Regions from separate parts of the Lysinibacillus sp. JNUCC 51 genome, predicted to be linked through region 2. Evidence: riboswitches for the same ligand, from Rfam matches in the RefSeq annotation. Region 2 holds a riboswitch; each other region holds the start of a gene.
What was found. A riboswitch is a leader RNA that binds a small molecule or an ion and turns the genes downstream of it on or off. The one in region 2 is predicted to bind thiamine pyrophosphate.

Region 1 (4,417 bases), 1.4 Mb from region 2:
CTATTCAACCTATAATACATTACCTAATTTCATAAAAAAAATCAAAGTTCATAAAAGAAGCAGGAACTTTGATTTTCGACATTATTTCCTAGGAAATTAATGATGATTGATATAATGGATTTTTTCTTGTTCACGTAATTCGACACGGCGAATTTTGCCTGATGTAGTCTTTGGTAGCTTAGTTACAAACTCGATTGCACGAGGATATTTATAAGGGGCTGTTAAAGTTTTTACATGGCTTTGTAGTTTTTTTATAAGTGCTTCATCTCCAACTACTCCATCAGAGAGCACAACAAATGCTTTTACTAGATTTCCACGAATTCCATCTGGACTCGCCACAACAGCAGTTTCTTTTACTGCTGGATGCTTAATTAATGCATCTTCTACCTCAAATGGGCCAATCGTATACCCAGACGAAATGATGACATCATCGCCACGTCCTTCAAACCAAAAATACCCATCCTTATCTTTATATGCACGATCTCCAGTAATATACCAATCTCCTCTAAACTGTAAATTTGTACGTTCTGGATCGTTTAAATATTTCTTAAATAAAGCGGGTGTTTCACAGTGTACAGCAATATCTCCAACTTCTCCAATTGCAGTAGGATTTCCAAAATCATTGATAATTTCAACAGTATTACCCGGAGTAGGTTTGCCCATTGAGCCCATTCTAGCCTCCATCCCTACCATTGTACCAACAAGTAATGTATTCTCTGTTTGTCCATAACCATCTCGTACTTGTAGATTAAAGACCTCGGAAAATACTTTTATCACTTCACTATTTAAAGGTTCACCCGCTGACACAGCCTGACGTATTGTACTTAAATTGAAGTCTTGCAAATTTTCAAGACCTGCCATAAATCTGTATTCGGTCGGTGTGCAACACAGAATATTAATATTGAATTTTTCAAGCAATGCAAGATATTTCGCCGCATCAAAGTGACCTTTGTAAACAAATGCTGTTGCACCACTTCCTAAAGTAGCAAGGAACGGGCTCCAAATCCATTTTTGCCATCCTGGAGCTGCTGTAGCCCAAACAATGTCGCCTTCTTGTACACCTAACCAATTTGGAGCAGTAGTTCGTAAGTGCGCATAACCCCAGCTATGTGTATGAACAGCTGCCTTTGGATTGCCTGTTGTACCACTCGTATAAGCTAAAAATGCAATGTCTGTACTCTTAGTCGGTGTAGAACTTATGTAAGTCGTAGGTTGATTTTGCATTTTTTCTAGCAACGGCTGCCAAGGTTCGTGTGCATGACCAATGACAAATTGCTGTAGTTCTTGTAAATTCCCCACACTATCGAATTGTTCAATATAAGGCTCAAATGCAACAACGCCTTTTGCATTGGCATGATTAATTCGATATTCAATATCCTTTGTTCTTAGCATTTCCGAACTAGGGATAATAGTTAAACCTGCCTTTAAGGCGGCAATATAGACGATATACGCTTCAACTGATCTTGGTACCATAACTAATATAACATCACCTTTTTTTAAACCTTGGGATGTAAATACATGCGCTGCCTGATTCGCCTTTTCAAGTAATGCTTGATATGTTAAGTACTGAATTTCCTCATCTTCGTTATAAACTAATAATGCATTTTTTGTAGCATCCTGTGCATATTTTTCAATTTCCTCTGAAATGTTATACCATTCTGGTGCGATTAAATCTTCTCTGTTCATGGCAAATGCCCCCTTTTGATACGCTCATTATAAAACTCAATTTTTATCATTTTCAATGGAATTCACTCCAATTCATTAAAGTCGTGACAACTATCATGCTCTGCTATATGGCATCAGTCACGTATTGATGCTATCCATTCGAATTTAACTTTAGTGCCGTTTTCGACATGAAGAAAAAACTCCCTATTGAACACGAATGAATAATATGGTACATTTTGGTCAACTAAAAGCATGATTGCAGGGGGACTCATTTAGAGTTGAGAAGGTAAAACCTGACCCTTTGAACCTGTTAGTTAATACTGACGTAGGGAGCAATTCACATCTATTTACTGATGAAAGGCTCTTTTGCGTGGTTTTTTCTACACGAAAAAGAGCCTTTTTTGCACGCTTACGTCCATCCAACAAGGAGGACTTAAAATGGTATTTCAAACGATCCGTAAACAAAATCCACTTATTCATTGCATTACTAATTATGTTGTGGCTAATTTTCAAGCAAATGGCTTATTAGCAATAGGTGCTTCTCCAGTCATGGCTGATGACAGTCATGAGGTTGAAGAAATGGTCGCAATTGCCTCAGGCTTACTGATAAATATCGGTACCCTTAACGAACGAATGAAAGAATCAATGTTACTCGCAGGAAAAAAAGCAAATGCTCTTGGTATTCCCGTTTTTTTAGATCCTGTCGCTGCTGGTGCAACAACTTACCGCAAACAAACGGTACAGCAATTACTGGAGAACATAAAATTTGCGGCTATTCGTTGTAATATTGGAGAGCTTGCTGCTATAGCCAATGTAGAATGGCAACAAAAAGGCGTAGATAGTGGTAGTGGTTCAATTTCTTTAGAAGTTGAGGCACAAAAAGTAGCTCAACTCTACAATTGTATTGTTATTGTGACCGGCGAAGAGGATTTTATTACTGATGGCAAACATCAGCAATGGGTTACAGGTGGAACTTCTCAAATGACAGAAGTTACTGGAACAGGTTGCTTATTGAGTGCAATTTGCTGTGCTTCCTACGCTGCAGGAAATAAACCATTTGACCAATTAATAGAAACATTATCGCTTTATAAAAAAGTAGCAGAGCAAGCCGCTTCTTTAACACAATATATTGGCGATTTTCAAATTGCAGTATTGAATGAACTACATCGCCTTTCCAAGGAAGGTGAAGAATGATGCATATTGTAACGACAATTGCTGGTTCAGATAGTGGTGGCGGTGCAGGTATTCAGGCTGATTTAAAAACATTTCAGGAATTAAAGGTATTTGGTACGTCTGTTATTACAGCTTTAACCGCCCAGAATACTCTTGGTGTATCGGATGTCTTACCAATTGAAGTTAGTTTTGTTGAAAAACAACTCCAAGCACTAGTTGAAGATTTTTCAATAAGCGCCGTTAAAACTGGAATGCTGTTTTCTTCTGAAATAATCCAATCAATTTCACAGATTTTAGCTGAAATAAATATTCCGCTTATTGTAGATCCTGTCATGATTGCAAAAGGTGGCGAAAGCTTATTACAGCAAGAAGCAATTGAAGCATTACGCAATTATTTGCTACCTTTAGCAACAATCGTAACACCGAACATTCCTGAAGCCGAAACCCTTTCTGGAAGGAAGATCAATTCTTTAGCAGATATTAAAGAAGTAGCTAAGGTCTTATTACAAATGGGCGTTCAATGCGTCATTATTAAAGGCGGTCATTTAGTGAATGAATGTTATGCTACAGATTATGTATTTTTCCAAGATGGTCATTCATTTTCCATGAAGTCCACTCGTATTGCAACAAAAAATACGCACGGTACAGGCTGTACGTTTTCCGCTGCACTAACTGCTTTTCTTGGTCGTGGACTACTTTTAGAAGAAGCGATTAAGGAAGCTAAAAAATTTATTCAATTAGCAATAACTCATGATTTATCTATTGGTAATGGCCATGGTCCTACAAATCATTTCGCTTATCAAAACTTTAAGGATTCTTGCGAGGTGATCATTTCATGAAACGTGACGATTTACAGCTATATTTTATAATGGGTACAGGTAATGTTTTAAATCAAGAACCATTAAACGTTTTAGAGAAAGCTCTGCAATCTGGAATTACTATGTTTCAATATCGGGAAAAAGGACTAAATGCACTCACTGGGCAAGCCTATGAAGATTTTGCTCGCAAATGTCAAAAGCTCTGTCAACAGTATCATATCCCGTTTATCGTCAACGATAATGTAGAGCTAGCAATAAAACTTAGAGCGGATGGCGTTCATATTGGACAAGAGGATTTTCCCGTGTCGATGGTACGTAAAAAAATCGGTAATATGATTCTAGGTGTTTCTGTCCATTCACAAGCTGAATTACAAACGGCTCTACAATATGGTGCTGATTATGTAGGAATTGGTCCAATTTTTCCAACCACTTCTAAAAGCGATGCCAAACCACCTCGTGGAACTGATTTTTTACAGCAAGTTCGGATACAATATCCTGAGCTCCCTATCGTTGCAATTGGAGGTATTAATCGCTCTAATGCTCATACGGTATTTAAAGCAGGTGCGGATGGAATAGCAGTTATTTCTGCAATTTGCCAAAGTGAGGATATTTCAAATACAGTCTCTACACTTAAATCATTTGTAGGATAAAGTGAAACTTTAATCAGGGGTCTTTTTACCCCACTGAGTTTACGGGTAGTTAACTCCACCTATTTCTTTGCTCTCATTGAATTGAAATGGGAGGAACTGACGCTTCTCTTT
Region 2 (4,417 bases):
AAAGAAATTCCGCTTTAATTTAAAGGCATTATCTCAACTTATTACATATTGCTTCATGCCAGCAGCTGTTTTTGTGAATTTATATGAAACGAGTATAGAGCTGTCTGTGCTTGGGGAAGTTGCGTTATTTATTCTACTCTTTATCGGAAGCCAAATGGTGCTTAGTCACTTTCTAGTAAAGGGACTCGGTTTAGAAAAAACAGAGGCGGCAGTGTTTAAAAATAGTGTTGTCCTAATTAATTCAGGTAACTATGGTATTCCGGTGGCACAAATGATTTTCGTGACCCAGCCGATTGGAGTAGCGATTCAGGTCATTCTCGTTATATTTCAAAATATGACGACCTATACTTACGGCTTGTACAATTTAATTTCTTCAACAAAATCGGGCATGTCTATTTTGAAAGACTTCCTCAAAATGCCTATAATTCATGCACTTATTATTGGTGTTGCCATGAACTATTTTAATATCGCTATTCCGCAGTTTGTAAAAATTCCAATAGACCATGTGGCAGATGGCTTTATCGCTGTTGCATTAATAACTTTAGGGGCGCAACTATCACAGCTTGAAATCAAATCCATGTTTAATAAGCTTGTATTCATTAGTTGTTTTACACGACTAATCATAGGGCCAGCTGTAGCATTGTTAATCATTTTTGCGCTTGGTCTTGATGGTGTCGTGGCACAATCACTTTTTATAGCTAGTTCGTTCCCGACATCAAGAAATAGCTCTAGTCTGGCATTAGAATATGACGTAGAATCGGCAACTGCTGCACAAACTGTTTTGTTTTCAACGATTGTGAGCTGTATTACAGTGACGATTGTGATTTACGTAGCGGAGCTGTTGTTCACCTAACTGCTGGGTGTTATTCGGAATAAGATAGGGTGACAGCCCATCTTGAGTAAGTGGCTATCCTTCTGATATTTTAAAATAGGCTAATCATTAAAAAGTTAGGGATCATATGTTTAAAAACGTATTTAATGTAAATAGTTTGATTGGAGTGGAGGATGGGTGACTCCTTGGGGATTAGCGAATAGAGGAACGAAGGCTAAAATCATCACGTCCTGTGATAACGCCTTCGTGACCAACATCGTGTTGGCCCGAGACTCTGGAGCGAAGCGAAGCGGCTCATCGGACGCCCCCAGGAAGCTCTGCTCTGCGCGAAAGCGAAGCGACAGCAACAAAGCGCCCAGCCGGAACGGAAATCAACCACACGTTTTAATGATAAGCCAAAAATAATCAAATGAAGCTTCCATCTCTTAGCAATATCTGCTACACTATCATCAAACTTAATAGTATTAACTAGGGGAGTCTGATGAGTCAGGCTGAGAGGGAAACGCATAGAGGTTTCTTGACCCTTTGGACCTGATCTGGCTCATACCAGCGTGGGAAAGTTAACCATTATTGCAACCATGTTATTTGCAATAACTATACCTTTACATTCTTAGCCGGATCCAAATTTTTTTTTGGATTCGGCTTTTGTCTTCATTCAGCGAAAGAGTCCTATCTTTGAAGGTGATGAGATGAATGTGGTTAAGATTCCTTATCAGTGGGTGCCAAACACCTGCTGAAAATAGAGGAACTCAGTCTAAGAACGCCAAGTCCTGTGGCAACGACTGAGTGACCAACATCATGCTGCTGACGCTATGCTTTCGCGCAAAAAACATCTGTTGGCCTAAAGCCTCCGGCGGATGTCACGGATTTTCAAAGGAATGAAATGTGCGGGCACAATTACGCCAAGGCGAAATTGATTTTCTGTTGGGGTGAGCTAGATTCGGTCCTTGTATAAATGTAAAAGGGAGCGAAGTAGTTTATGACAACAGTTAGCGACAAGAATATTACGATTATGTCAAGTTTTGAAGGAAGTAAAAAAGTTTATGTAGAAGGTTCTCGACCAGATATTTTAGTGCCAATGCGTGAAATTGGTCTAAGTCCAACGACAGGAAGCTTCGGTGAAGAGGAAAATGCGCCAGTACGTGTTTATGATACGAGTGGCCCGTACACTGATCCTGCTTATAAAGTGGATATTACGAAAGGATTGCCAGCTTTACGTAGTGCATGGATCAAAGAACGCGGTGACGTTGAAGAATACGAAGGTCGAACTATCAAGCCAGAAGATAATGGATTCCGCAAAGCGGATGATCCACGAATGAATGAAAATGTTTTTCCGGATTTATCTAGAAAGCCTTTGCGTGCGAAGAAAGGTAAAAATGTAACACAGCTTCACTATGCACGAAAGGGAATTATTACTCCAGAAATGGAATTTGTGGCGATTCGTGAAAATATGGATCCAGAATTTGTGCGTTCAGAGATCGCGGCAGGACGTGCTATTTTGCCATCAAATATTAATCACCCTGAGGCTGAGCCAATGATTATTGGACGTAACTTCCACGTGAAAATTAACGCCAATATTGGAAATTCAGCGGTGTCATCCTCTATTGCAGAAGAGGTAGAGAAAATGACGTGGGCTACACGCTGGGGTGCTGATAACATTATGGATTTATCTACTGGTAAGCATATTCATACGACACGTGAATGGATTATCCGTAATGCCGCGGTGCCAGTAGGGACAGTGCCGATTTATCAAGCGCTAGAAAAAGTAAATGGTGTGGCAGAGGATTTAACGTGGGAGGTGTATCGTGATACGTTAATCGAACAGGCTGAGCAAGGTGTTGATTACTTCACGATTCATGCAGGGGTATTGCTACGCTATGTGCCATTAACGGCTAATCGTGTAACAGGCATAGTGTCTCGTGGGGGCTCGATTATGGCGCAGTGGTGTTTATATCACCATCAAGAGAGCTTCTTATATACTCATTTTGAGGAAATCTGCGAAATTATGAAAACCTATGATGTTGCCTTCTCTTTAGGTGATGGTTTACGTCCGGGTTCAATAGCAGATGCAAATGATGAGGCTCAATTTGCAGAGTTGGAAACGCTAGGGGAATTAACGCAAATTGCCTGGAAGCATGATGTACAGGTGATGGTAGAAGGACCAGGGCATGTACCGATGCATCTTATTAAAGAGAATATGGACAAGCAGTTAGAGGTGTGTAAGGAAGCTCCTTTCTATACTTTAGGGCCACTGACAACAGATATTGCTCCTGGCTATGACCATATTACATCGGCAATTGGTGCTGCGATGATAGGTTGGTTTGGTACGGCAATGCTATGTTATGTGACGCCTAAAGAGCATCTAGGCTTACCAAATCGTGAGGATGTTCGTGTAGGAGTTATTACGTATAAAATTGCTGCACACGCTGCAGATTTAGCGAAAGGGCATCCGGGAGCACAGCAGCGTGACGATGCACTCTCTAAGGCGCGCTTTGAATTCCGCTGGCGCGATCAATTCAATCTTTCGTTAGATCCAGAGCGTGCAGTCGAATACCATGATGAAACGCTGCCTGCAGAAGGGGCAAAAACTGCGCACTTCTGTTCAATGTGTGGACCTAAGTTTTGTAGTATGAGAATCTCGCAGGATATCCGTAATTATGCAAAAGATCAAGACCTAAATACGACTGAAGCGATCCACAAAGGTATGCAGGAAAAGGCTGAGGAATTTAAAAAGGCAGGCAGTCAAATTTATCAATAATTATCAAAGGGCTTGTGTCTATCAAATTAGGCACAAGCTTTTTTGTCGTTAAGATAAAAAAGCTCCATGTGAAGTTGTGCCCTTCACATGGAGTAGAAAGTTGGATTTGGATATCAATAATAGTGGAAAATTAGACGTTAGTTGGTTGTTTTACGTATGGGTTTGAAAGATCTACGCCTTCTAATGAAAGACCCATAGCTTTTGCTACCCCTTCACCATATGCTGGATCAGCTAAATAGCAGTGAAGGATATGACGACGTTTGATGAACTCTTCAACTGACGCCATATCATTAGCAGTATTTTCGAATAGGCGTTGTTGCTCTTCGGCAGTCATTAGGCGGAATAATTTACCTGGTTGCTCGAAGTAGTTGTTGTCGTCTTCACGGAAGTCGTGGATACCAGCATTACCGTCAATACGTAATTCAGGCTCTTTGTAGTCTAGATTATGCTCCCATTCACCATAGCTATTTGGTTCATAGCCTAAAGTTGAACCAAGGTTGCCATCGAAACGCATAGCACCATCGCGGTGGAACGTACGGAATGGGCATTTTGGTGCGTTTACAGGAAGCATGTAGTGGTTCACACCTAAACGGTAGCGTTGTGCATCCGCATATGCAAAGATACGACCCTGTAACATTTTGTCTGGCGAGAAGCTGATACCAGGGATAATGTTAGAAGGGGCAAATGCAGCTTGCTCAACTTCAGCAAAGTAGTTGTCCGGGTTTTTATTTAACTCGAATTCACCCACAGGAATTAATGGGAAGTCTTTTTTATACCATACTTTTGTTAGATCAAATGGGTTATATGGTAATTTACGAGCTTGCTCC
Region 3 (4,417 bases), 2.4 Mb from region 2:
ATTGCTGGGGTATATCTTTATCAAGACGAATCCCAATATAGTTCGATAAAGACTGTTCCAAGGTAAAGATCAAGATTGCTCCTAAAATATAAAACATAAACAGCTTATCTTTTAAAACGGTTGAATAGGTTTGAAACATCTCTACTAGTGAAAATTCTTTCTTATGAGTAGAAGAAGTCTTAGATGAAGGTTCTGGTAAGTAGGTTTCTGTGATAAAGAATATGGTCATGAATACAGATAGCAATGAAATTAGTGAAATCCCAATAAATAGCTCAAATAAGTAGTTTTTAAAAAGAAATGCGCCAATGATTCCTCCAATTGCAGTTGATAAATTCCCCAACCAGTAGCTAATTGTAAATACAAGCTTTCTCGACTCGGAATTAGTAACATCAATAATCATAGCTTGTGCGGCTGGCTGAAACATTCCTCCACAAAACATATTGATGATAAAGAATGCGGCAGAAATATATGGAAGGTTAAACCAAGGTGAATTACAAAGTGCTATAAACAGATACGAAAGCAATATACCAATTTAAGCATAAATCATTATTTTTTTTCGCCCAATTTTATCTGAAATATGCCCTCCGATAAATCCTCCAATGCCCCCGCTAATCACTATTATTATAAGAATAATACCCGTTTTAGTAGCTCCGATATTTTGAGTAAAATAAATTGCCAGAAAAGGTATAACAGCCATAGAAATAAGGCCGCCTAGAAATTGCATGACTAGGCGAAGTTTGATGTTGGGATGGATATCTCTCAATTTCATATAAATCACTCCTCGTATAATAAGTAAGCGCTTTTCCGATAAAGGAAGTGGTGGTCTCATTTACTCTTTTTATGTTTTCCTAATTGAGGCCTGCATAGCTAGGGGAGTCAAAAAGGAAATCATCCAAACTATTTTTCATGTGGAAAAAAATATTGTCTATAGATGCCGCCCAGTTTTTTGAGGTTCCTAATTTTATTGGGTACATGAGAAGGATGGAAAAGGCTTATGAATTAGAGATAGGTCCAAATAATCTTAGGGCTTGTCTCGTTATATCCTTCCACACCCTGTTTGTATACTCATCGATAAACGTTAAACGCATTCCGTTTAAAATGGATAGGTATGACTAAGTAATTAATGAAGGTGACTCTTCATAAAAGTAACCAAGCCTTTGACCTGCTTCAATAACCGGATAAATACAGTCTATGAATAATTTAACAAAATCATCTAGTTCTTTAAAAAGCTTTGGAAATCGTTCAGGTCTTGCAAGAACCTGTTGAATTAATCGTAGGTATTCACTTCTCGTTGCAAAAAGTTGCACATGACAATCTATCATTTTCTTAATTATTTCAAGAGGCTCACCTGTAAAGCGTTCTTCTATTTCAATAAAATATGGTTTGATTTCCTCCAAGGGTTCCAATATTGCCGCTTCATAAAGTTCTTCTTTTGAATTAAAATACGTAAATACGGTGCCAAAGCTAACTCCTGCTGCCTTAGCAATTTCGGCCACTTTTGTCATTTTCACTATATAATTTAATTGCGGCATTTAAAATTGTAGATCTTTTTCTTTTCTTTTTTTCATCATTAGTAAGTATCGAATTCATTTTGTTACTCCTTTCATAATAAATGATTGATTAATCAATCAAGTTTTATTGTAATTTGTTTCCATTGTCAATATAATAAAGGGTTTTTTTCTATATTTACAGGTAGTTAAAATATTTATGGCGCTTTCAGTAAATCGAGCCTTGTCATTTCCGGATAGGTATGGGTATAATAATCACGAAAAGTTCATATGGAAAGAATGTAGGGGGGCTGGTGTTGCCAGCTGAGATTGTGTCCGATAGACGCTGACCCTTTGAACCTGATTTGGCTCGTACCAGCGTAGGGAACATCTATTCAAAAAGTAAAAGTTTTTGATATTGTTTGCAAAACGTCTGGGAAGAATCCTAGGCGTTTTTTATGTTTTCAGACTTCGCTTTCTTCTGGTAAAAACATTCATCATTCATAAACACTTTCACATTACTTACTTGGAGGATTCAGCATGAAAAAATGGTTATTCATCCTGATGGCTGTACTTTTAACTTTAGTGGGCTGTAGCGAAAAAGAGGTTAAAAAGGATGCTAAAGGATTAACGAAAGTGTCAGTCGTTCTTGATTGGACACCGAACACAAATCATACAGGTTTATATGTAGCGAAAAAACTTGGCTACTTTAAGGAACAGGGCTTAGATGTTGATATTTTATTACCTGGCGAAACGGGAGCCGATCAGCTTGTGGCGTCTGGCAAGGCTCAGTTTGGAGTAAGTTATCAGGAAGGGATTACACAGGCACGTGTGCAGGATGTACCTTTAGTATCGATCGCAGCGATTATTCAACATAATACTTCTGGCTTCGCATCCACTGCATCAAAAGGCATTACGTCACCAAAGGATTTTGAAGGTAAAACATACGGTGGCTGGGGTGCACCACTTGAAAAGGCTGTACTACAATCACTAATGCAAACAAAAAATGCAGATATTAATAAGTTAGATATTGTCAATGCGGGAGATTTAGATTTCTTCACAATGATGAAAAAAGATATTGATTTTGCGTGGATTTATTATGCATGGACAGGTATTGAAGCAGAATTGCGTGGCGAAAAACTAAACATGCTATATTTAACAGATTATAGCGATCAGTTAGATTATTACACACCTGTACTTGCTACAAATGAAAAAATGATTAAGGATGATCCTGAGACGGTAAAAGCATTTGTCGCTGCTGCAGCAAAGGGTTATGAATATGCGATAAATCATCCAAAAGAAGCAGCTGATATTTTACTTGAAGCGGTACCTGATTTAGATAAGAACCTTGTCCATAAAAGTCAGGAATGGCTAGCAGATAAGTATCAAGACGACGCTGCACAATGGGGCGAGCAAAAGCTATCTGTTTGGGAAAACTACGCGAAATGGATGACAGATAACAAAGTTTTAGAGGGCGAATTTAACGCAAAACAAGCATTTACAAACGACTTTTTACCGAAAAAGGAGACGAAGTAGTATGGCAAACTCATTAATTAGTGTACAAATTATCCCGAAAACTGAAAAATATGAAGATGTTATCCCGTATGTCGATGCAGCGATTGCTGTTATAGACGCATCAGGGGTGAAATATGAAGTTCATCCGTTAGAAACGACAATGGAGGGCGAGCTATCGACTTTACTACAAATCATTGAAAAAATGAATGACAAGATGATTGAGCTTGGCGCTATCAATGTCATTACGCAAGTGAAAATTTTATATAAGCCATCAGGTATTACAATGGATACGCTAACGGAGAAATACCAGTGATGAAGCAAGCTGTTAAACAAGGAAGGACGATAATTTTTATCGCCTTCCTCTTATTCATATGGGAACTTATTGTCCGTTTTGCAGACGTGCCACATTGGCTATTGCCTACACCAAGTTCCATTTTGAAAGAAGGCTTTCAATCGTATGAGACGTTTGTGCCACATGCTTTAGCGACTATTCAATTAGCACTTCTAGGTCTTGCCATCGGAATATTATGTGGGCTAACGGTTGCCGTGCTATTACATCGTTTTACATTTGTGCGAGAGCTGTTTTATCCTATTCTCATTATGTCACAAAATGTCCCTGTGCTCGTCCTAGCACCGCTCTTAATCATTTGGTTTGGCTTTGGTTTATTGCCAAAGCTTATTATTATTTGTCTTGTGTGCTTTTTCCCAATTGTTATTTCGGCAATGGATGGCTTTCGTCAAACTTCGCCTGAACTCAAGCATTATTTTGAAATGATTGGGGCTACGAAAGCACAAACCTTTTGGAAGCTAGAATGGCCCTATGCGTACCCGGCGATTTTTTCAGGCATTAAGATTGCCGCAACGTATAGCGTTATGGGAGCTGTAATTGCGGAATGGTTGGGTGCGAAAAAGGGGATTGGTGTCTATATGACATTAGCACAATCTTCATTTCGAACAGATCGAGTGTTTGTAGCGATATTTGCCATCGTATTTTTAAGTTTATTATTATTTAGTGCTATTCAATTATTAGAAAAACTTGTTGTGAAGGGGAGAGGACGCCATGTTAAGCATTCAAAACATTGATAAATCCTTTGATGCTCTTCCGGTTATTCGCAATTTATCTTTTGAGGTGAAGGACGGGGAATTTGTTGCGATTATCGGTCCGTCAGGTAGTGGAAAAAGTACACTCTTTCAATTAATTGGTGGTGTTACTTCTATTGATAAGGGCGTTATTTTATTAAACGATACAGATATCCAGCAAAAAAGAGGGACGATTGGCTATATGCCTCAGCAGCCCTGCTTACTACCGTGGCGTACGATATTAGAAAACGTCGCGATTGTCGAGGAGCTTCATCGAAAACCAAATGTTGAACTTGCCAAGGAATGGTTAGATAAAGTAGGGCTCGCAGCGTTTG

Region 1: it holds a riboswitch for thiamine pyrophosphate, as region 2 does, so the genes downstream of both, thiM (hydroxyethylthiazole kinase) here and thiC (phosphomethylpyrimidine synthase ThiC) in region 2, are expected to answer to the same signal.
Region 3: it holds a riboswitch for thiamine pyrophosphate, as region 2 does, so the genes downstream of both, JNUCC51_RS23805 (ABC transporter substrate-binding protein) here and thiC (phosphomethylpyrimidine synthase ThiC) in region 2, are expected to answer to the same signal.

Annotation. Positions count from the first base shown of each region.
Region 1 covers NZ_CP065545.1:3,638,466-3,642,882, reverse strand. The annotation lists gene mbcS (acyl-CoA synthetase MbcS) at 97-1,686, opposite strand; TPP riboswitch at 1,916-2,014, shown strand; gene thiM (hydroxyethylthiazole kinase) at 2,104-2,859, shown strand; gene thiD (bifunctional hydroxymethylpyrimidine kinase/phosphomethylpyrimidine kinase) at 2,859-3,677, shown strand; gene thiE (thiamine phosphate synthase) at 3,674-4,306, shown strand.
Region 2 covers NZ_CP065545.1:2,202,439-2,206,855, reverse strand. The annotation lists gene JNUCC51_RS10610 (AEC family transporter) at 1-853, shown strand, start outside; TPP riboswitch at 1,293-1,407, shown strand; gene thiC (phosphomethylpyrimidine synthase ThiC) at 1,812-3,590, shown strand; gene JNUCC51_RS10600 (catalase) at 3,721-4,417, opposite strand, start outside.
Region 3 covers NZ_CP065545.1:4,912,940-4,917,356, forward strand. The annotation lists gene JNUCC51_RS23790 (MFS transporter) at 1-523, opposite strand, end outside; gene JNUCC51_RS23795 (hypothetical protein) at 533-769, opposite strand; gene JNUCC51_RS23800 (TetR/AcrR family transcriptional regulator) at 1,113-1,532, opposite strand; TPP riboswitch at 1,782-1,891, shown strand; gene JNUCC51_RS23805 (ABC transporter substrate-binding protein) at 2,028-3,023, shown strand; gene JNUCC51_RS23810 (thiamine-binding protein) at 3,025-3,315, shown strand; gene JNUCC51_RS23815 (ABC transporter permease) at 3,315-4,085, shown strand; gene JNUCC51_RS23820 (ABC transporter ATP-binding protein) at 4,063-4,417, shown strand, end outside.